4 regions of the Kocuria sabuli genome follow, and region 1 is predicted to be linked to each of the others. Evidence: riboswitches for the same ligand, from Rfam matches in the RefSeq annotation. Region 1 holds a riboswitch; each other region holds the start of a gene.
What was found. Region 1 has a riboswitch for thiamine pyrophosphate ahead of RE027_RS09380 (3-oxoacyl-ACP reductase). Riboswitches for the same ligand answer to the same signal wherever they lie in the genome.
Positions count from the first base shown of each region.

Region 2: it holds a riboswitch for thiamine pyrophosphate, as region 1 does, so the genes downstream of both, thiM (hydroxyethylthiazole kinase) here and RE027_RS09380 (3-oxoacyl-ACP reductase) in region 1, are expected to answer to the same signal.
Region 3: it holds a riboswitch for thiamine pyrophosphate, as region 1 does, so the genes downstream of both, RE027_RS06160 (ECF transporter S component) here and RE027_RS09380 (3-oxoacyl-ACP reductase) in region 1, are expected to answer to the same signal.
Region 4: it holds a riboswitch for thiamine pyrophosphate, as region 1 does, so the genes downstream of both, RE027_RS16775 (FAD-dependent oxidoreductase) here and RE027_RS09380 (3-oxoacyl-ACP reductase) in region 1, are expected to answer to the same signal.

Region 1 covers NZ_JAVHZE010000007.1:133,441-138,461, reverse strand. Annotated here, with positions in the region: gene RE027_RS09390 (GAF and ANTAR domain-containing protein) at 1-232, shown strand, start outside; gene RE027_RS09385 (LLM class flavin-dependent oxidoreductase) at 248-1,564, opposite strand; gene RE027_RS09380 (3-oxoacyl-ACP reductase) at 1,576-2,340, opposite strand; TPP riboswitch at 2,388-2,491, opposite strand; gene RE027_RS09375 (FadR/GntR family transcriptional regulator) at 2,699-3,529, opposite strand; gene eat (ethanolamine permease) at 3,733-5,021, shown strand, end outside.
Region 2 covers NZ_JAVHZE010000001.1:87,489-92,509, reverse strand. Annotated here, with positions in the region: gene RE027_RS00405 (Rne/Rng family ribonuclease) at 1-1,753, shown strand, start outside; TPP riboswitch at 1,847-1,940, shown strand; gene thiM (hydroxyethylthiazole kinase) at 1,932-2,807, shown strand; gene thiE (thiamine phosphate synthase) at 2,804-3,487, shown strand; gene thiD (bifunctional hydroxymethylpyrimidine kinase/phosphomethylpyrimidine kinase) at 3,484-5,004, shown strand.
Region 3 covers NZ_JAVHZE010000004.1:115,330-120,350, reverse strand. Annotated here, with positions in the region: gene RE027_RS06170 (energy-coupling factor transporter transmembrane component T family protein) at 1-346, opposite strand, end outside; gene RE027_RS06165 (ABC transporter ATP-binding protein) at 343-2,085, opposite strand; gene RE027_RS06160 (ECF transporter S component) at 2,082-2,690, opposite strand; TPP riboswitch at 2,783-2,903, opposite strand; gene RE027_RS06155 (DUF4235 domain-containing protein) at 3,023-3,295, opposite strand; gene mnhG (monovalent cation/H(+) antiporter subunit G) at 3,354-3,812, opposite strand; gene RE027_RS06145 (MrpF/PhaF family protein) at 3,818-4,090, opposite strand; gene RE027_RS06140 (Na+/H+ antiporter subunit E) at 4,087-4,761, opposite strand; gene RE027_RS06135 (Na+/H+ antiporter subunit D) at 4,758-5,021, opposite strand, start outside.
Region 4 covers NZ_JAVHZE010000026.1:11,819-16,839, reverse strand. Annotated here, with positions in the region: gene moeB (molybdopterin-synthase adenylyltransferase MoeB) at 1-635, opposite strand, end outside; gene RE027_RS16785 (thiazole synthase) at 632-1,480, opposite strand; gene thiS (sulfur carrier protein ThiS) at 1,482-1,721, opposite strand; gene RE027_RS16775 (FAD-dependent oxidoreductase) at 1,718-3,043, opposite strand; TPP riboswitch at 3,039-3,140, opposite strand; gene thiE (thiamine phosphate synthase) at 3,156-3,875, shown strand; gene RE027_RS16765 (hypothetical protein) at 3,969-4,967, shown strand.

The sequences.
Region 1 (5,021 bases):
CCTGGCCCAGCACCGCGACACCGCGGAGGACCTGGCCGCGGCCATGGCGTCGCGGACGACCATCGACCTGGCCGTGGGCATCGTCATGGCCCAGAACCGCTGCAGCCAGGAGAAGGCCTTCGAGATCCTCCGGGCCGCCTCCAGCCACCGCAACGTCAAGCTGCGGGACCTGGCCACCGAGCTGGTCACCACGGTCGGCAAGGGACCGGCCAGCACCCACTTCGACGGCTGAGCGCTCCGCCCCGGCTCAGGCCGGAGCGCCGACGGCGGGGCGCGGCAGCCGCAGGTGCCCGCGCAGCGTGGATTCGGTGTACCCGGTGCGGAACAGGCCGCGGCGTTGGAGGACGGGGACCACGTGGTCCACGAAGTCGTCGAGGGCGTGCGGCAGCGTGGGCGGCATGAGGTTGAACCCGTCGGCGGCCCCCGAGCGGAACCAGTGCTCGATCCGGTCCGCCACCGCCTCCGGGGTGCCGACCACGGTGCAGTGCCCGCCGCCGGCGGCGAGCCGCCCGAGCAGCTGCCGGACCGTGGGCCGTTCGACCGCCACGATCCGCAGGATCGTGGCGTAGCGGCCCTTCGGGCCGGTGAAGCCCTCCAGCGGCGGCAGGCCGGGGACCGGGGCGTCCAGCTCCCAGCCGCTGCAGTCCTGCTGGACGAAGGTGCTCAGCTGGGCCAGGGACTGCTCCGTCGGCAGCAGGGCGTCCACCGCCGCCTGCTGGGCGAGGGCCTCCCGCTCCGTGGATCCCACGTAGGCCACGAGCCCGGGCATCACCGCCACGCTCCCCGGGTCCCGGCCCGCCGCGGCGACCCGCCGCTTCAGGTCCGCGGTGTACTCCTGGGCGCTGGGCAGGTCGTAGGCCACGGCGTAGATGCCCTCCGCGCAGCGCGCGGCCAGGTCGCGGCCGGGCCCGGAGGCGCCGGCCTGGAACAGGACCGGGCGGCCCTGGGGCGAGCGGGGCACGGTCAGCGGCCCGTCCACGCGGAAGTGCTCCCCGGCGTGGCCGACCGGGTGCACCCGCTCCGGGTCGGCGTGCAGGCCGTCCCGGTCCCGGACCAGGGCGTCGTCGGCCCAGGAGTCCCACAGCCGCAGCGTGACGTCCACGAACTCCTCGGCCCGGGCGTAGCGCTCGTCGTGCGGCGGCATCCCCGGCAGGCCGTGGTTGCGCGCCTCGGCGTCGAACATCGAGGTCACCACGTTCCACCCCGCCCGGCCGCCGCTGATGTGGTCGAGCGAGGCGAGCATCCGGGCGGCGTGGAACGGCGTCCAGAAGGTGGTCGAGACGGTGCTGACCAGTCCGATCCGCTCCGTGGCCCGCGCCATGGCGGACAGGGCCGTGAGCGGCTCGAGGAACCACCGGGGCCCGGACCCGACGTCCCCGGCGCTGTGCCCGTCGGCGAAGAACACCGCGTCGAAGAGGCCGCGCTCGGCGGTGCGGGCGAGGCGCTCCCAGTAGGCGATGTCCCCCAGCTGCTCCAGGGGGGACTCCGGGCGGCGCCAGGCCGCCTGGTGGTGGCCGGCCCCGAAGAGGAAGGCGTTGAGGTGCAGCTGTCGCGGCGAGGTCACGGCGGCCGCGCTCAGTCGAGGACCAGTCCGCCGTCGACCACCAGGTTCTGCCCGGTGACCGAGCGCGCCCAGGGGGACGCGAAGAACAGGAGGGCGTCGGCGAACTCGGCCGGGGTGGTGACCCGGCCCAGGGGCGTGGCCGAGGCGATGTAGTCGAAGACCTCCTCCGGGGTGGCGGCGCTCGCGTCGGTCGTGCGCAGCAGGCCCCCGGAGACCATGTTGACCGTGACGTTGTGCGCGCCGAGGTCCTTGGCGAGGGTGCGGGTCAGGGACAGCAGCGCGGCCTTCGCCGCCGTGTAGTCGTGGTACGGGACCACCGGGTTCTGGAACAGGTTGGTGCCGATGTTGACCACCCGGCCGAAGCCCTGCTCCCGCATGGCGGGCAGGGCCTGCTGGACGGTGTTGAGGGAGCCTCGGACGCTGCCGGCGAACTGCGCCTCGAACTCCTCCCAGCCGATGTCCTCGGCCCCGGAGCGGGCGTCGCCGTTGAAGGAGAAGTCCGCCAGCGCGTTGTTGACCACGGTGGTGACGGGGGAGCCGAAGTGCTCGCGGGCGGCGCGGAGCAGGTCCGCGACCTGCTGCGCGTCGGTGACGTCGGCGGCCAGGGCCACGGCCCGCTCCGGGCCGTACTGCTCCGCGAGCTCCTCCGCGGCCGTCCGGGACGCGCGGTAGTTGACCACGACCTTCGCGCCCTGGGCGGCGAAGGCCTCGACGACGCTGCGGCCGAGGCCCCGGCCGCCGCCGGTCACGAGCACGGTCTGTTCTGCGATCTGCATGGGTCTCCCTGAGGGTCAGGGCGAGAGGAGGTGCGGGGCGGTCACGGCCGGGCCCGTCAGGACATCCCTTCGCCAGTACGAACTGGATCAGGTTCGACGGGTGTCGTCTCAGCAGGCTCCTCGCGTGGGGCCGGCACCCCGTGTCACTGCGGCCGAGTATAGACCCGCGCCCTCGCTGCCCTCCGTCCAGCGCGCGGGATCAGGGCCGGCGCTGCGCCGACCGCACCACCATGACCGCCCGCCGCCGGCGCCGGACCGGCGCCGCGGGCACTCAGACCGGGAGTCCCGGCGCCGCGACGCCCGCTGCCGGGGGCCGAGGCGCCGGGAGCCCTCGGCATCCCGGCCGGGGCTGTGCGGTTCAGCGGCCACCGGGGGGCCGCTCCCGGCCCGGGAGGCCGTTGCGGGTCTGCTCGCCGGTCTGCTCGCCCGTCCCGTCCTCGGCTCCGTTCCCGGCCTCCTTCGCGGTCCCGTGCTCGGCGCCGTGGCCCAGGAAGCCGCGCAGCAAGGCCGCCGTGCCCTCCAGGTGGGCCAGGGCCGCGGCCCGGGCACCGGGCGCGTTCCCGCCGAGGATCGCGTCGGCGATCTCCCGGTGCTGGCGGTCGGAGTGCTCGAGGTTGACCGGCAGCACCGGGATGCGGTCCAGCAGGTCGCTGGCCCGGGAGCGGACCTCCGCGACCGCGCGGACCAGGCTGGGGCAGCCGCCGAGCTCGGCCACGGCGATGTGGAAGCGGGCGTCGGCGGGGCGGTAGTCCTCCGGGGAGCTCTCCTCGACCTGCCGCAGGCATGCCCGCAGGTGGGCGCGGGCGGCCGCGCTCAGGGCGGCCGCCGCGGCCAGCTCGGCCGCGGCGGGCTCCACCACGGCGCGGAACACGATCACGTCCTCGACCTCCGCGGGGTCCACCCGGGGCAGGTCCTCGTCCGGGTGGGCGGTCCGGCCGGTCACGAAGGTCCCGCCGTACCGGCCGCGCACCACCTCCAGGACGCCCGCGTCCTGGAGCTCGTGCAGGGCCTCGCGCAACGTGGAACGGGAGATGCCCAGCAGGGCCGCCGTCTCCCGCTCGGGCGGGAGCCGCTCGCCCCTGCGGAACAGGCCGAGGCGGATCGAGTCCAGGATCCGCTCGACGGCCTCCTCGAAGGCGTTGCCCTGCCGGACGGGCCGGATGAGGGGGTGCGGGACGGGGTCGCTCACGGTGGCGCTCCTCCTTGCGCTGGGTCCTGCGCCCATCGTGCCACGGCCGCATCGGGCCGCCAGTGGTCCGCGGGCACAGCCGTCGCGAACTCCGACCCGCGCGGATGCAGGGTCTTGACGGTCCTCAGGGGAGACCACAGACTGTCAGCACTGACCTCATACGTCTGTTTTCAGACCTTTGCGGAACCCGGAGGGATCGTCCCATGCCCGACTCCCCAGCACGGCCGCACGACACCGACGAGTACTTCCAGCACCGTCAGCTCCGGTCCGGGGCGGCCGGCTGGGTCCTGCTGGCGGGCCTGGGCATCGCCTACGTCATCTCCGGGGACTTCTCCGGCTGGAACATCGGGCTCTCCGAGGGCGGGTGGGGCGGACTGCTCATCGCCTTCGTGCTCATGGGCCTGATGTACACCTGCATGGTGTTCGGCCTCGCGGAGCTCTCCTCCACGCTGCCCACGGCGGGCGCCGGCTACGGCTTCGCCCGCCGCGCCCTCGGACCCCTCGGCGGCTTCGCCACCGGCATGGCCGTGCTCATCGAGTACGCCGTGGCCCCGGCCGCGATCGCCACCTTCATCGGCGGCTACATCGAGGCCCTGGGCCTGTTCGGGATCACCAACTCGTGGCCGGTCTACCTGGTTGCCTACCTCGTGTTCATGGGCATCCACATGTACGGGGTGGGCGAGGCCCTGAAGCTGATGTTCGGCATCACCGTGATCGCGGTCTTCGCACTGGGGGTGACCGTCGTCGCACTCGTGCCGCACTTCGACGCCGCGAACCTCTTCGACATCGTCCCGAACGACGCGGTGGGCGCGAGCCGCTTCCTGCCCATGGGCTGGGCCGGGGCGATGGCCGCCCTGGTCTACGGCATCTGGTTCTTCCTGGCGATCGAGGGCGTGCCGCTGGCCGCCGAGGAGACGGCCGACCCGAAGCGGGACATGCCGCGCGGGATCATCGTGGCCATGGCCTTCCTGCTGGTCTCCGGGGCGTTCATGCTCGTCCTCGTCCCCGGGGCGGCGGGCGCGGAGGCGATGAGCACTTCCGACAACCCGCTGCCGGAGGCCATCCGGACCGTGGCCGGCGACGACAGCGTGATGGCGGACATCGTGAACTACGCCGGCCTCGCCGGACTGGTCGCGAGCTTCTTCTCCATCATGTTCGCCTACTCCCGGCAGCTGTTCGCCCTGTCCCGCGCGGGCTACCTGCCCCGCTGGCTCTCGCTGACCGGGAAGCGCAGGACGCCGTGGGTCGCGCTCGTGGTGCCCGGCACCATCGGCTTCGTCCTCGCGGCGGTCACGGGCGATGGCGGGCTGCTCATCAACATCGCGGTCTTCGGCGCCACGGTCTCCTACGTGCTGCTCAACCTCTCGCACATCGTGCTGCGGGTCCGCGAGCCCGACCTCCCGCGCGGCTACCGCACCCCGGGCGGCGTGGTCACCACCGGGATCGCCCTGGTGCTGGCCCTCGTGGCGGTGGTCGCGACCTTCCTGGTCGA
Region 2 (5,021 bases), on a different contig from region 1:
CCGGCTGAAGAAGATCCTCAAGGACCGTCTGCCGGACGGCGCGGGAGTCATCGTGCGCACCGCCGCCGAGGGGGCCTCCGAGCAGGAGCTCACCCACGACATCAACCGGCTGCGCGCCCAGTGGGAGCAGATCCAGGAGCGCTCGGGCTCCACCAAGACCCTGCCCCCCGAGATGCTCTACGCGGAGCCGGACCTGACGATCAAGACCGTCCGCGACGTCTTCAACGAGGACTTCACCACGATGGTCGTCCAGGGCGACGAGGCGTGGGACAACATCGAGGCGTACGTGACCTACGTCGCGCCGGACCTGCTCGACCGGCTCAAGAAGTGGGACGAGGACGAGGACCTGTTCGTGAACTACCGTGTGGAGGAACAGATCCAGAAGGCGCTCGACCGCAAGGTCTTCCTGCCCTCGGGCGGCTCGCTCGTGATCGACCGGACCGAGGCCATGACGGTCGTCGACGTCAACACCGGCAAGTTCACCGGCTCCGGGGGCAACCTCGAGGAGACCGTCACCAAGAACAACCTGGAGGCGGCCGAGGAGATCGTGCGGCAGCTGCGGCTGCGGGACATCGGCGGCATCATCGTCATCGACTTCATCGACATGGTCCTCGAGTCCAACCGTGACCTCGTGCTGCGCCGCCTGGTGGAGTGCCTGGGCCGGGACCGCACCAAGCACCAGGTGGCCGAGGTGACCTCCCTGGGCCTGGTGCAGATGACCCGCAAGCGGATGGGCACGGGCCTGCTGGAGGTGTTCTCCGAGCCGTGCGAGCACTGCGCCGGCCGGGGCGTGGTCGTCCACGAGCAGCCGCTGGAGAGCCGCTCCGGCGGCGTCACGGGGGACCCGCGCGACCAGCAGCGGCCCAACCGCACCGAGCGCAAGCGCAACCGCCGCGGCCCGGCCGAGCAGCAGCCGGCCCGTGCCGAGGCCCAGGGCGCCGAGCCCGATCCCGCGGAGAAGGCGAAGGCCGATGCCGCGCGCACGGCGTTCGCGACCATCGCGGCCGCCACCCACCACGAGACCCCGGACGAGGCGGAACCGGCACCCGGCGACGAGTCCGCCGCCCCGGCGGAGTCCCGGCCGGAGGGCTCGGGACGCTCGCGGAAGAAGCGGCGCGGCAAGCGCAGCCGCAACCGCGGTCAGAACGGGGAGGCCGCGGCCGAGCAGCAGGAGGCGGGGGAGACCCTCGACCCGGCCGAGGACGAGCGCGGTGCCGACCGGGACGACCGCGAGGCGGTGACCGAGCAGGGCTCGCGCCTGACCATCAAGGGCGAGGTCATCGAGCTCCCGCAGGGCCACGTGCCCGCCGTCGAGGAGCCCGCCGAGGCGCCGCGGCTGAGCCTGGACTCCCTCGCGGAGGCCTTCGGCCAGAACACCCCGGAGGGGGCGGCCCCCGAGCAGTTGGCCCCCGAGCAGGAGGCCCCCGCCGCCGAGGAGGCGGAGGCTCCCGAGCCCGCCGCCCCGGCGCAGCGGCCGGCTGCGAGCGGGCCGTCGGCGGAACCCGCCGCCGAGGCCCCGGCCGAGCCGGTCCGCCCGCGCCGCCGCTCCCGGCGTGCGTCGGCCCCGGCCGCCCGGCCGGGCGAGGCCGAGGTGACCGCCGGGCAGGCGGCCGCCGCCGAGGGCGCGCGCCACGAGGCGAGGACCGCCGCGGAGTCCCCGCAGCGGAGCTCCCCCGACCGGGCGCCGACCGTCGTGGGCGTCGGCGTCAAGGCCGAGGACCTCACGAGCGGCCGGCCCACCGGCCAGGGCTGAGCCCCCGCTCGCCGACACCCCACGGAGGGCCCCGACCGCACGGTCGGGGCCCTCCGCCGTCCGGTCCCGGCGTCGCGGCGACTAGACTGGGGGACACCTGACACGGGGTGCCGCGCGAGCGGCTGAGAGCACACCCGTCGAACCTGATCTAGCCAGTACTAGCGAAGGGATGTCGCAGATGCGCGATGCCGTACCCCCGCCCGCCCGCCCCGCAGGAGCGGAGGGGACGGCGCCGCCGGACCCGGCGCTCGCCGAGGACGCCGCCGCGGCCCTCGAGGACCTGCGCACCGCGGCGCCGCTGGTGCAGTGCATCACCAACGCCGTGGTCACCAACTTCACCGCCAACGTCCTGCTCGCCGTGGGCGCCTCGCCCGCCATGACGGACATCCAGGGCGAGGGCGGCGTCTTCGCCGAGCTCGCCGACGGGCTGCTCGTCAACACCGGCACGCCCACCGCCGAGCAGCGCGGCGCCGCCTACGAGGCCGTCGGGGCCCGCCGCCGCGCCGGCCGGGCCTGGGTCCTGGACCCCGTGGCCGTGGGCGTGCTGCCCGTGCGCACCGCGCTGGCCCGCGACCTGCTCCAGCACCGGCCGGCGATCGTGCGCGGCAACGCCTCGGAGATCATCGGCCTCGCCGGCGGCGCCGGGGGGCGCGGCACGGACGCCACCCACGGCATCGACGCCGCCCGGGACGCCGCCGCCGCGCTCGCCGGGCAGGCCGGCGCCGCGGTGGCCGTCTCCGGACCCGTAGACCTCGTGCGCGCCCCGGACGGCGCCGTGGTGCGGGTCCCGCACGGCACGCCGCTGCTGACCCGCGTCACCGGCGGCGGCTGCGCCCTGGGCGCGCTCATGGCCGCGTTCACCGCCGTCCGGGCGGACGCGGCCGCGGCGGCGGTCGCCGCCACGACGGTCTACACCCTGGCGGCCGAGGACGCGGCCGCGGACTGCGGCGGCCCCGGCTCGTTCGCCGTGGCCCTGCTGGACCGGTTGCACACCATCACGCCGGAGCGGATCGCCGCCCGGGCCGGGCTCGTGCGCGAGGCGGGCGCCCGGTGAGCGCCCACCTCGATCCCGCCGCCCTGGTCCTGCACCTGGTGACCGACTCCGCGCTCAGCGCGCCCCGCAGCGTCCCCGACGTCGTGGCGGCCGCCGTGGCCGGCGGCGCCACCATGGTGCAGGTGCGGGAGAAGCACGCCCCGGTCCGGGACCTGGTGGCCCTGCTGATGGCCGTCGCCGAGCGCGTGGGCCGGGACGTGCCCGTGCTCGTGGACGACCGCGCCGACGCCTACCTGGCCGCCCGGGCGGCCGGGGCCCCCGTGGCGGGGGTGCACGTCGGCCAGTCCGACCTGCCGGTGGAGCTGGCCCGGCGGATCTGCGGGCCGGACGCCGTCCTGGGCCTCAGCGCCGCCACGGCGCAGGAGCTGGACGCGGCGGCCGCCCTGCCGCCGGGCACGGTCGACTACCTGGGGGTCGGCGCCGTGCACGCCACCCGCACCAAGCCCGACCACCCCGAGCCGCTGGGCGTCGAGGGCTTCGCCCGCGCCGCGGCCCGCACCGGCCTGCCGTGCCTGGCCATCGGCGGGGTGCGCGTCGAGGACGCCCCCGCCCTGCGCGCCGCCGGCGCCGCGGGACTGGCCGTGGTCTCCGGGATCTGCGCCGCGCCCGACCCCGCCGCGGCCGCCGCCGCATACGTCCGGGCCTTCGCCCGCAGCACCGCCGAGGAGGCAGTCCGATGAGCACCGCCGTACCCCGCGTCCTGGCCGTCGCCGGCACCGACCCCACCGGAGGGGCCGGCCAGCACGCGGACCTGAAGTCGATCGCCGCGATGGGCGGCTACGGGATGAGCGCCGTCACGGCCGTGGTCGTGCAGAACACCCTCGGCGTGCGTTCCATCCACGTCCCGCCGGTCGAGTTCCTCGCCGCGCAGCTCGACGCGGTCGCCGAGGACGTCGAGATCGACGCCGTCAAGATCGGCATGCTCGGCTCCGTGCCCGTGATCGAGACGGTGACCCGCTGGCTCGAGGCCCACCGGCCGCCGATCGTGGTCCTGGACCCCGTCATGATCGCGACCTCGGGCGGGCGCCTGCTGGAGCCCGAGGCCGAGGACGCCCTGCGCGCGATGCTCCGCCTCGCCGACCTCGTCACCCCGAACCTGCCGGAGCTGGCGGTGCTCGCCCGGGAGGACGTCGCGTCGTCGTGGGCGGAGGCGCTCGCCCAGGGCCACCGCGTGGCCCGCGAGCACGGGACGCTGGTGCTCGTCAAGGGCGGGCACCTCACCGGGGACCGCACCCCGGACGCGCTCGTGGGCCCGGCCGCGCCGGAGCCCCTCGTCGCGTTCGACGGCGCCCGCGTGGCCACCGAGAACTCGCACGGCACCGGCTGCTCGCTCTCCTCCGCCCTGGCGACCCTGCAGGCCCGGCACGGGGACTGGGCGCGGAGCCTGGGGATCGCCCGTGACTGGCTGCGCGGGGCGCTGGAGCGCTCCGGGGACCTGTCGGTCGGCCACGGCAGCGGTCCCGTGCACCACTTCCACCACGTCCAGGAGGCCCTCGAGACCTGGGGCACGGCACCGGCCCGGTTCAGCGACGAGCTGTGGGCGGCCTCCGCCGGCGTGCGCCGGGAGATCGAGGAGCTCGACTTCGTCCGCGGCCTGGGCGACGGCGGGCTGGAGCCGGAGTGCTTCCTCGCCTACCTCGACCAGGACCTGCAGTACCTCGACGGCTACAGCCGGGCCCTGGCCCTGCTGGCCGCCCGGGCACCGGACGAGCGCCAGCGGCTGTTCTTCGCGGCCGGCGCCGTGTCCTGCGCCGAGACGGAGACCCGGCTGCACCGCGCCCGTCTGCAGCATGCCGGGGCCGGGAGCGCCGGCGGCGCGCCCGGGGAGGTGACCCGGCGCTACACCTCGTTCCTGCTCGCGGCCACCGCCGCGGAGCCCTACCCGGTCGGCCTCGCCGCGGTGCTGCCGTGCTTCTGGGTCTACGCCGACGTCGGCCGGCACCTGGGGGAGCTCGCGGCGGCCGCGGGGACCGGCGACCACCCCTACGCGGACTGGCTCGCCACCTACGCCGACGAGGGCTTCCAGGAGGCCACGCGCACGGCCCGGGAGCTGCTCGACGAGGCCGCCGGGGACGCGTCCCCGGCCGTCCGGGAGCGGATGCGGGAGGTCTTCCTGGAGGCCTGCGTCCTCGAGCGGGACTTCTTCGACGCGCCGGTGGCGGAGCGCCGGTTGGCGGGTGCTGACCGGATCGAGTAGTCTTGATCTTCGGTGCC
Region 3 (5,021 bases), on a different contig from region 1:
CGCGCAGGGCGATCGCCGCGCCCGCCGCCACCGAGCCCGCGGAGAGCTCGGTGACCCCGAGGTCCAGCAGCACCGGCCCGGAGTCCTCCGCGAGCAGGGCCGTGCCCCAGCCGCTCACCAGCGCCGCCAGCAGCAGGGGCCAGGCCCGCAGCAGCAGCGCGAGCGGGCGGCGGCCGGCGCACGCCAGCAGCCCGAGCTCGCACAGCAGCACGATCCCGGACGTCACGGGGTCCGCGCTGACCACGAGCACCACGGTGAGCAGCAGGGCACCGGCCAGCTTGACCACGGCGTTCGCACGGCCGAGCAGGGACGCACGGACCGCCGGGGCGATCACCGGGGCGCTCATCGGACCGGTTCCCGCGCCGGCCCGGGCACCGCGCTGGGCGCGGCCCCGGGGTCCCCGGCGGACGGGCCGGGGAGGCCGGTGAACCGCCCCGGCGCGCCGGGGAGGCCGGCACCGGATGCCGGGGCACCCGGTGCCGGACTCCCCGGCGCCGGACTCCCCGGCGCCGGGACGCCGGAGGACCCCAGCTCCAGCACCTCGGCCCCGAGGGCGCGCACGAAGTCCTCGTCGTGGGTCACCGCGAGCACGGCCGTGCCGTCGTCCACGAGCTCCACGAGCAGGTCCACGAGCTCGGCCCAGGTCAGGGCGTCCTGGCCGAACGTGGGCTCGTCCAGCACCAGGACGTCCGGGTCCGTGGCCAGCACGGTGGCCACGGACAGCCGCCGCTTCTCTCCCCCGGAGAGGGTGAAGGGGTTGGCCCCGGCCAGGTGGGCGAGCCGGAGTCGGCTGAGCAGCTCGTCCGTGCGCCGGTCCCGCTCGGCCGCGGGCGTGCCCGCCAGGCGCGGGCCGTGCTCGAGCTCCGCCCGCACGGTGGCGCGCAGGAACTGGTGCTCGGGCTCCTGGAAGACCGTCCCGATGCGGGCCACGAGATCCCGGCCGCTCCAGGCCAGCGGATCGGCGCCCGCCCCGCGCGCCAGCGCCGGACCGGCCGTGACGGCTCCGCGCACGGGGGCCAGGAGCCCGGCCAGGGTCAGCGCCAGGGTGGACTTGCCGGCGCCGTTGGGGCCGGTCACCGCCACGGCCCGGCCGCGGCGCAGGTCCAGTCCGATGCCCGCCGCGGCGACGGGCAGGTCCCCGCCCGCGGCGGCGTCCGACAGCGGCCGGCCGCGCCGCGCGGCCCGGCGCCGGGCGCGCAGCTGCCGCGCCGAGGGCTGGGTCCGCGAGACCGCGAGCCCGGCCGCGCCCAGCAGCGGCTCCCCGTCCTCGTCCTGCGCGCGGGCGGGCACGCGGGTGGGCGGGATCCGCCCCGGGACCCACACCCCGGCGCGGCCCAGCTCGTCGGCGGCCGCGCCGAGCACCTCGGCCGGGCTCCCGTCGTGGCTGATCCCGCCGTCGCGGCCGAGGACGACGACGCGGTCCACGGCCTCGGCCCACACGGCCACGCGGTGCTCCACGACCACGAGGGCCGCCCCGCTGCGGTCGAGGCACTCGACCACGGCGTCCCGGACCTGCAGCACCCCGGCGGGGTCCAGGTTCGCGGTCGGCTCGTCCAGCAGGAGCAGGCCCGGTCGCATCGCCACCGCGCCCGCGAGCGCGAGGCGCTGCTTCTGCCCGCCGGACAGGGCGGCGGTGGGGTGCTCGAGCGGCAGGGGCAGCCCCACGTCGTCGAGGGCGGCGCGGACCCGCGGCCAGATCTGCTCCCGGGGCACGGCGAGGTTCTCGAGGCCGAAGGCGGTGTCGTCGCCGATCCGGGACAGCACCACCTGGGACTCGGGGTCCTGCTGCACGAGCCCCGCCCGGCCGCGCGCCCGGTCGGGGTCCGTGCCGTCGAGCAGCAGCTCCCCGCTGCGGGAGAGCCCGTCGTCGTCGTGCAGGACCCCCGCGAGGGCGTGCAGGAAGGTCGACTTGCCCGCCCCGCTGGGCCCGAGCAGGAGCACCCGCTCCCCCGGCTCGACCACGAGGTCGATGCCCCGCAGGGCAGGGGCGTCCCGGCCGGGGTGGTGCCAGCCGAAACCCCGGGCCTCGACGCGCGCCCCCGCAGCGGTGGGCGCACCGGGGCGCCGCCCCGGCGAGGCGGTCATCGCCGCGCGACCCGGCCCGAGGCCAGGCCCTGCAGCACGCCCGTGGCCGCGAGCGCCTTGACCACGGCCCACATCAGCAGGCCGGCGAGCACCGCGCCCGACACGACCGAGAAGACCAGGTAGGCGATCTGGTGACCGAGGGCCCACTCGTAGTTGGCGAGCACGTTCGAGGTGATCCCCAGGAACAGACCGCTGACCGCGCCGGCGGCCACGGCGACGGCTGCGTTGAACCGGCGGTAGCGCACGGCGGCGAAGACGAGCTCGGCCCCGAGGCCCTGGATCAGGCCGTAGAGGACCACCGTCCAGCCGAAGTGCGTGCCGAGCAGGCCCTCGAGGACCGCGGCCAGCAGCTCGCAGAACAGGGCGGCGCCGGGCTTGCGGATGATCAGGCCGCCGAGCACGCCGGCCACGAGCCAGCCCCCTCCGATGAGGGCCGTCCCGGGCGGGTAGGCCACCGAGGCCGCGGCGGTCAGCGGGTAGAGCAGGTTCGACCACGCCCAGAAGACGACCGCGCACACGGCGGCGAGAACGGCCGCCACGACGATGTCGACGACGCGCCAGGACGTGCGGGCACGGGCTGCGGGACGGTGGGTGGTGGTGTTCATCGGACGTTCTTCCTCCTGGGCTCTGCGAGCCATCGGTACCAGGAGGGGACGGGACGCCACGGGCCGCGCCGTCGGCGCGCACCCGGGGTGCACCCCTGAGATGCTCGACTCCCTTCGCCGGTGCTAACCGGAGCAGGTTCGAGGGTCTGCGGCGATCCGCACTCTCAGCGCCGCGCCGGCCTTCCGGCGGGCAGCGCTCCCCTGTCGTTCAGTGCCCCGAGTCTACCCCGGCCGCGCACCGGCCTGCTCCCCGCACGCGCAGGGGGCCCGTCCCGCCGGGGACCGATGCGGTGTCCGGCGGAACGGGCCCCCTCACGAGGTGCCTGCGGAACTCAGACCTCGGCCTGGCTCTTGGCCTTCGGCTTGTCCTCGTTCTCCATCTTGGCGACCTGGCGGGAGATGGCGACCTTGATGACGGTGCCCACGAGCCCCGTGACGAGGGACCAGATGATGATGCCGGTCCACGCCTCGTCCGGGTCCGGGTTCTTGGCCGGGGGCGGGTTGCCGGTGGCGCGCGTCCACACCGAGCCGAGCACCTTGTGGGACAGGGCCACACCGCCCAGCGAGAGGCCGGTGCCGGCGAGTTCGAGGATCTTCGTGTTCATGGACTGCTGCTCCTTGTCGTCGGGGCGGCGCGGGTGCGCCCGGTCGATCGTGCCCAGCCTAACGCGTCCGCCCCGATCCGTCAGTCTGCTGTCCGTCGACGTGCCGGCCGTCGGCGCGCCGGCCGTCCGCGGCCGGTGGCCCGGCCGGGCCCGGCTCGCCGGTGCCCCGCTCGCCGGTGCGGTTGAGCACCTCCTGCAGGTCGTCCTGCGTCAGCGTGGCCCGGTTGAGGTGCTTCGTGCGGTACGTGGAGCGGCCCACCATGTGGGCCGAGACCGGCACGGTGAGCAGCTGGAAGACCCAGCCCAGCACGATGAGCGGGACCATGACCGGGTCCCTGTTCTCCAGGGCGACGGCCGTGAGCAGCAGCAGCAGCCCAAAGACCTGCGGCTTGGTCCCGGCGTGCATGCGGGTCAGCAGGTCCGGGAACCGGACCAGGCCGATCGCGGCGGCGAGGGACATGAGCGCGCCGAGCACCATGCACACGGCCGCGGCGGCGTCCAGGACGGTGTCCAGCACGGCGCTCACTTCCCGTGCTCGGCGGTCTGGGTGGCGAAGCGCGCCACCGTGACGGACCCGATGAAGCCGACCAGCGAGACGATCACCATGAGAATCAGGTTGTCGAGGTGGCCGTGGTAGGCCATCTCCACGGCGAGGGCGGCCGCGACGATGGCCAGCAGCACGTCCGTGGCCACCACGCGGTCCAGCAGCGACGGGCCCTTGGCGAGGCGGTAGAGCGCGCCTGCGGTGGCCGTGCTGAGCAGCACGGCCGCCACGGCCACGGCGATCTCCATCACGGGCGGTCCTCCTCGGGGGTCTCGGTCGGGACGTCCGTCCGACGGCCGCCCACGATCTGCTGCCCGGCCGTGACCGGGGAGCCGATCGCGGCGCTGTCCCGCTGCTCCGCGGCCGCACGGCCTCCCCCGCGGCGCTCGGCCCGCAGGGCGGCGAGCTCCTCCCGGGAGCCCATGATCCGGATCCACGCGGCCTCGACCTGCCGCACCGACCGGCGGAAGGACTCGGCCTCCTCGGGGGTGCGGACGTTGAGCGCGTGGAAGTACAGCGTGGCCGTGGCGCGGTCGACCTCCACCACGAGCGAGCCGGGGATCAGGGTCATGGTGTGGCCGGTGGCCGTGAGGAGCAGGTCCGAGCGCGTGCGCAGGCCGACGCCCACCACCGCGTTGCGCGCCCGGGGGCCCACGAGGACCGCGATCAGCATGACCTCCACGCTGGCCTTCGCGACCTGCCACACGAAGGTGACGGCGAAGAGGGCGAACTGCAGCGGGTCGAACCGGCCCGAGAGCTGGACCGGGGGCAGGTAGAGCACCCAGGTCACGAGCAGGGCCAGGACCGCGCCGAGGATCAGGTTCCCCGGGCCGAAGTCCCCCCACAGGGCGCCCCACACGAACACCAGCCACACCAGCAGCGGGAGCTCGACGAGCAGGGAGTTCTTGGGTCGCCGGCTCACGGGGCCTCCTCCACGACGGGGCGGGGGGCCGAACCGGGGTCCAGCACGGCACCGACGTAGCGCTCGGGCCGCACGAGGTTCTCGGCGGCGTTGTCCGCCAGCTGGAACAGCGGTCCCGCGAAGACGGTGAGGGCCACGCCCACGACGACGAGCGCGGAGGCGCTGCCGAGCATCGAGGGGGACATCAGCCGCACGTCGCCCTTGCCGGAGAACCGGCCATCCTGGTCGTCGACGGCGCCGGAGGTGAGCAGGAAGCGCGA
Region 4 (5,021 bases), on a different contig from region 1:
CCGAGGGTGGCGGGGAGCATCCCGAAGACCCCGCCCTCGGCGCAGCTGGGGACCTCGCCGTCCGGCGGCGCCTCGGGGTAGAGGTCCCGGTAGGTGGGTCCGTGGCCGGCCCAGAAGACGCTGACCTGTCCCTCGAAGCGCAGGATGGAGCCCCACACGCAGGGGACGCCGGTCAGCGCGGTGGCGTCGGCGACGACGTAGCGGGTCGCGAAGTTGTCCGCGCCGTCCACGACGAGGTCGTACTGGCCGACGATCTCCACGGCGTTGTCCGCCGTGAGCCGGCAGGGGTGGGTGCGCACCCGGACCAACGGGTTGAGCGCGGTCACGGCCTCCGCGGCGGAGTCCGCCTTGGGCCGGCCGACGTCGGCGGTACGGTGCACCACCTGGCGCTGCAGGTTGGAGACGGCCACGACGTCGTCGTCGACGATCCCGAGCGTCCCCACACCCGCCGCGGCGAGGTACTGCAGCGCCGGGGCGCCCAGCCCGCCGGCGCCGACCACGAGCACGCGCGCGTTCTTGAGCCGGCGCTGGCCGAGCGGGCCGATCCCCGGCAGCGTGAGGTGCCGGGCGTAGCGCTCGAGCTCCGCCCGGGTCAGGTCCGGGCCGGGCGCCACGAGCGGGGGCAGCGGGCTCACCGGGACTCCCCCAGCGGCGCCCAGTCCCCGCGCGGGAGGTCCAGCGGATCGCCGGCCTCCCCCTCCGGGTCGATCCGCCCCGCCATGGGCGAGGACGCGAGCGCGTGCCGGCGGGCCGGGATCCGTCCGGCACGGGCGGCCAGCCGCCCGGCAGCCACGGCGTGGCGCATGGCAGTGGCCATGGCCACGGGGTCCTGCGCGCGGGTCACGGCGCTGGCCAGGAGCACGGCGTCGCAGCCCAGCTCCATGGCCAGGGCCGCCTCGGAGGCGGTGCCGATGCCGGCGTCGAGCACCACGGGCACCGAGGCGCGGGAGGCGATGAGCTCGATGTTGTGCGGGTTGAGGATCCCCAGCCCGGTGCCGATGGGCGCACCGAGGGGCATGACGGCGGCCGCGCCGAGGTCCTCGAGCCGGCGGGCCACGGCCGGGTCGTCCGAGGTGTAGGCGAAGACCTTGAAGCCGCGGGCCACGAGCTGCTCGGTGGCGTCGAGCAGCTCCACCACGTCGGGCAGCAGCGTCTCCTCGTCGGCGATGACCTCGAGCTTGACCCAGTCGGTTTCCAGGGCCTCGCGGCCCAGCTCGGCGGTGAGCAGGGCGTCCCGGGCGGTGTAGCAGCCGGCGGTGTTGGGCAGGATCCGGATGCCGTTGCGCTCGAGCATCGCGAACAGCGAGTCCCCCTGGCCCGGGGCGTAGCGGCGCAGGGCCACGGTGGTCAGCTCGGTGCCGGAGGCCACCAGCGCCTGCTCCAGGGTGTGCAGCGAGCTGAGCCCGCCGGTGCCCATGATCAGCCGGGAGGACAGCTCCGTGCCGTCGAGCACGAGCGGGTCGGGGTGCGGGACGGTCATGTCAGCCTCCTTGGACGGCGGTGATGATCTCGACGGACTGGCCCTCGGCCACGGGGGTGCGGGCCCAGCGGCTGCGGGGGACCACCGCGGCGTCCACCGCCACGGCCACGCCCAGGCGGCGGCCGTCCAGCGGGGCGCCGTCAGGGCCCAGGGGGCGCCCGACGGTCTCGGCCACGAGGTCGACGACGGTGGTGCCCCCGGCCACGGCGTGCGGGCGGCCGTTGAGGGTGATGGCGGTCATCGGGTGCTCCTGTTCGGGTGGCGGGGTCCGGCCGCGGCCGGGTCGGGGTCCTCGGGGGGCGCCCCGGCGGGGCGGTCGAAGCGGTGCGGGTCGGTGCTGGCCAGGTGCCCCGCGTCGTCGTCCGGCACGGCCCCGCCCAGGACCAGTCGCGCGGCGAGGCGGGCGGCCAGCGGGGTGAGCAGGACGCCGTGGCGGAAGTAGCCCGTGGAGACCACGAGGCCGGGCACGGGCTCCCCCGCCGGGCCGCGGATGCGGCCCAGGTACGGGATGTCGTCCGGGGTGCCGGGCCGGGCGCGGGCCATGGCCTCGACCAGCTCGAGGTCGGCGACGCCCGGCACGAGGGCCTGGGCGTCGCGCAGCAGCCGGAACACGCCCCCGGCGCTGGTCCCCTCGAGGTCGTCCTCGCGCGAGGTCGCCCCGATCACCACCGTCCCGTCGGCCCGGGGCACCAGGTAGACGGGCACCCCGTGGACCAGGCCGCGGACGGTGCGCTCGAGCAGCGCGGGCGCCCCGCCGGGCACGCGGGTGCGGAGGATGTCCCCGTGCACCGGGCGCAGCGGCGGGCGCCAGGACCCGGGCAGACCCTCGAGGCCGGCGAGGCCCGTGCCCGGCGCGAGGACCGTCTCCGCCGCCGAGACCATCCCGCCGCCGGCCAGGTGCACGCCGGTGACCGCGCCGTCGGCGCTGCTGCGCAGGCCCACGGCGCGGTCGTGCACGAGGCGGGCCGGCCCGCCGTCGGGGCCTCCCGCCCGGCAGGTCTCCGGCAGCCCGGGGGCGACGAGGGCGGCGAGCAGCGCGGCCACGAGCCGGCGCGGGTCGACCTGGTGGTCGTCGGGGATGCGGTGCACGGCGGACAGCCGCGGGCTCAGGGCCGGCTCCAGGGCCCGGGCGGCGCGCAGGGTCAGCGGCTCCACGGCCATGCCGTGGCGCCGCTGCAGCTCGCGCAGGTCGGCCAGGGCCTGCCGGTCGGCCGCGTCGACGCCGCAGACGAGGGTCTCGGTGGTGCGGTAGCCGACCGACCCGTCCGCCGCCTCCTCGAGGGCGGCCACGAAGGCCGGGTACGCGGCGGCCGAGTCCGTCATGAGGGGGTAGAGCGGCTCCTGCTGGTACTGGACCTCGCTGACCGGGGCGAGCATCCCGGCCGCGGCGCGGCTGGCCCCGGAGCCGGGCTCGGGATCCACCACGGCCACCGAGCGGCCGCGGCGGCGCAGCTCCCAGGCCGTGGCCAGGCCGACCACACCGGCACCGACCACGGCGACGTCGGCCCGGACATGCTCGGGGTCCGGGTACGGGACGGCAGGTGCGGGAGGCGCAGACGTCACGGGCGATGTCCTTTCCTACGGCGGCATGACCCGCATCAGGTGTGGCGGTCGGCGCTGGACGCCCTCTCAGCCCGGTGGGGCTCCCGCAGAACCGCTGACCTATCATCAGCGTGTGAACCAGCATACCCAGGACACCTCCGCCCCCGCCGAGTCCCCGCTGAGAGGCGCCCGGGCGGACAAGCTCTTCGCCGCCCGGCTCTACGTGTGCACGGACGCCCGCCGCGCGCAGGGCGACCTCGAGGATTTCCTGCACGCCGCCTACGCCGGCGGGGCGAGCATCGTCCAGCTGCGGGACAAGGGCATCGACGCCGACGAGGAGATCGCCGCGCTGCGCCTCCTGGGCCGGGTCGCCGCCGAGTACGACGCCCTGTTCGCCGTCAACGACCGCGCCGACGTCGCCGCGCTCGTGGGCGCCGACGTCTTCCACGTGGGCCAGCACGACCTCACCCCCGCCCAGGCCCGGCAGCTGCTCGGCCCGGACGTGCTGATCGGCCGATCCACGCACGACCTCGGCCAGGCCCGGACCGCGCTCGCCGACCCGGACGTCGACTACTTCTGCACCGGGCCCGTGTGGGAGACGCCCACCAAGCCGGGGCGGCCCGCCACCGGCCTCGGGTTCGTCCGGGCGGTCGCCGAGCTGACCGGCACCCGGCTGGACGCCGATCCGGAGGCCGCGCCCGTGCCGTGGTTCGCCATCGGCGGCATCGACGAGCAGCGGCTCCCGGAGGTCCTGGCGGCCGGCGCGCGCGGTGCCGTCGTCGTCCGCGCGGTCACCGAGGCTCCCGACCCGCGGGCCGCCGCCGGGCAGCTGCGCAGCCTGCTCCCCGCCTGAACTCCCCACCGGCTCCCCGCGGCCGCACAGCCCCGTCTGAGAGCATGGACCTGTCAGAGAGCATGGACCCGGACGACGACGGAGGAGTGGCCCATGGACCCCGAGCTCGACCCCCAGGTGCGGCACGCGGTGCAGCATCCCGCGCAGACCGCCCGCGGCCCGGAGGACGTGCAGCTGCGCGTCCGGCTGGCCGGTGAGCCCGCCCGGCGGGCGCTGGGCGCCCACTGGGAGGAGGGCGCCCCGGAGGACGCCCCGCCCGGCGAGGACCGGCTCGCGGCGGCCGTGCTGCTGGCCACCCTCTTCGGCGACACGTTCTGGCTCGAGCGGGCGGCCCGGCTGCCCGGCGACGTCCCCGGGTGCCCCTCGGCGCCGCCGAGCGGGCTGCTGGAGCTCACCCGCGTGCCCGGCGCCCGGGCGGCCATGGCCTCGGTCCTGGAGCGGTCCCTGCTCACGGGGCTGCTGGAGTGGGGCACGAACCCGCTGCCCGAGCAGCCGCCGCTCGCCGTGGCACAGGCCGCCCGGGACCTGGGCATTCCCGACGACGGTCGGGTCTACCGGGTGGTGCGCCGCCGGGCCGAGCGCTTCCTCGCCCGGGAGTACGACGGCTCCGAGGAGCTGGAGCGGTTCGTGGCGCTGCTGACGGAGGCCGAGAAGGGCCACCGCGAGGACGGCCCCGTGCTCTCCGGCGAGACGCTGCCGCCCGCCGGTCCGTCGGCACCGGGAGACCCTGGGTCCGGACCGGCGCCGTCGAACCCCTCGATCGCGGACGCCCCCGAGGCCCCCCGGTGGGGCGTCAGCCCGTCGACGCCCGCCCCGCCGCCGCCCGGGCAGCTCGGCCGGCCCGGCGAGCCCGGCGGGCCGTTCCCCGGCCAGGCACAGGGCGGCCCGTTCCCCGGTCCGGGGGCCGGCGGACCGATGGCCGGACCCGGCGGCCCGATGGCCGGACCCGGGGGATCGATGGCCGGACCCGGGGGGTGGCCGCCGCGCCAGGCCTCCGACCCGGAGGAGGACGACTCCGACAACCTCAAGGCCTGGGGCCTCGTCCTCCTCGTCATCGTGGCGGTCATCGCGGCGCTGATCTTCGTCCTCTGACCACCGCCCGGCCCGGGGGCCGCCCCCCCTGGGCCGGTCCGCAGGCCGGGCGGC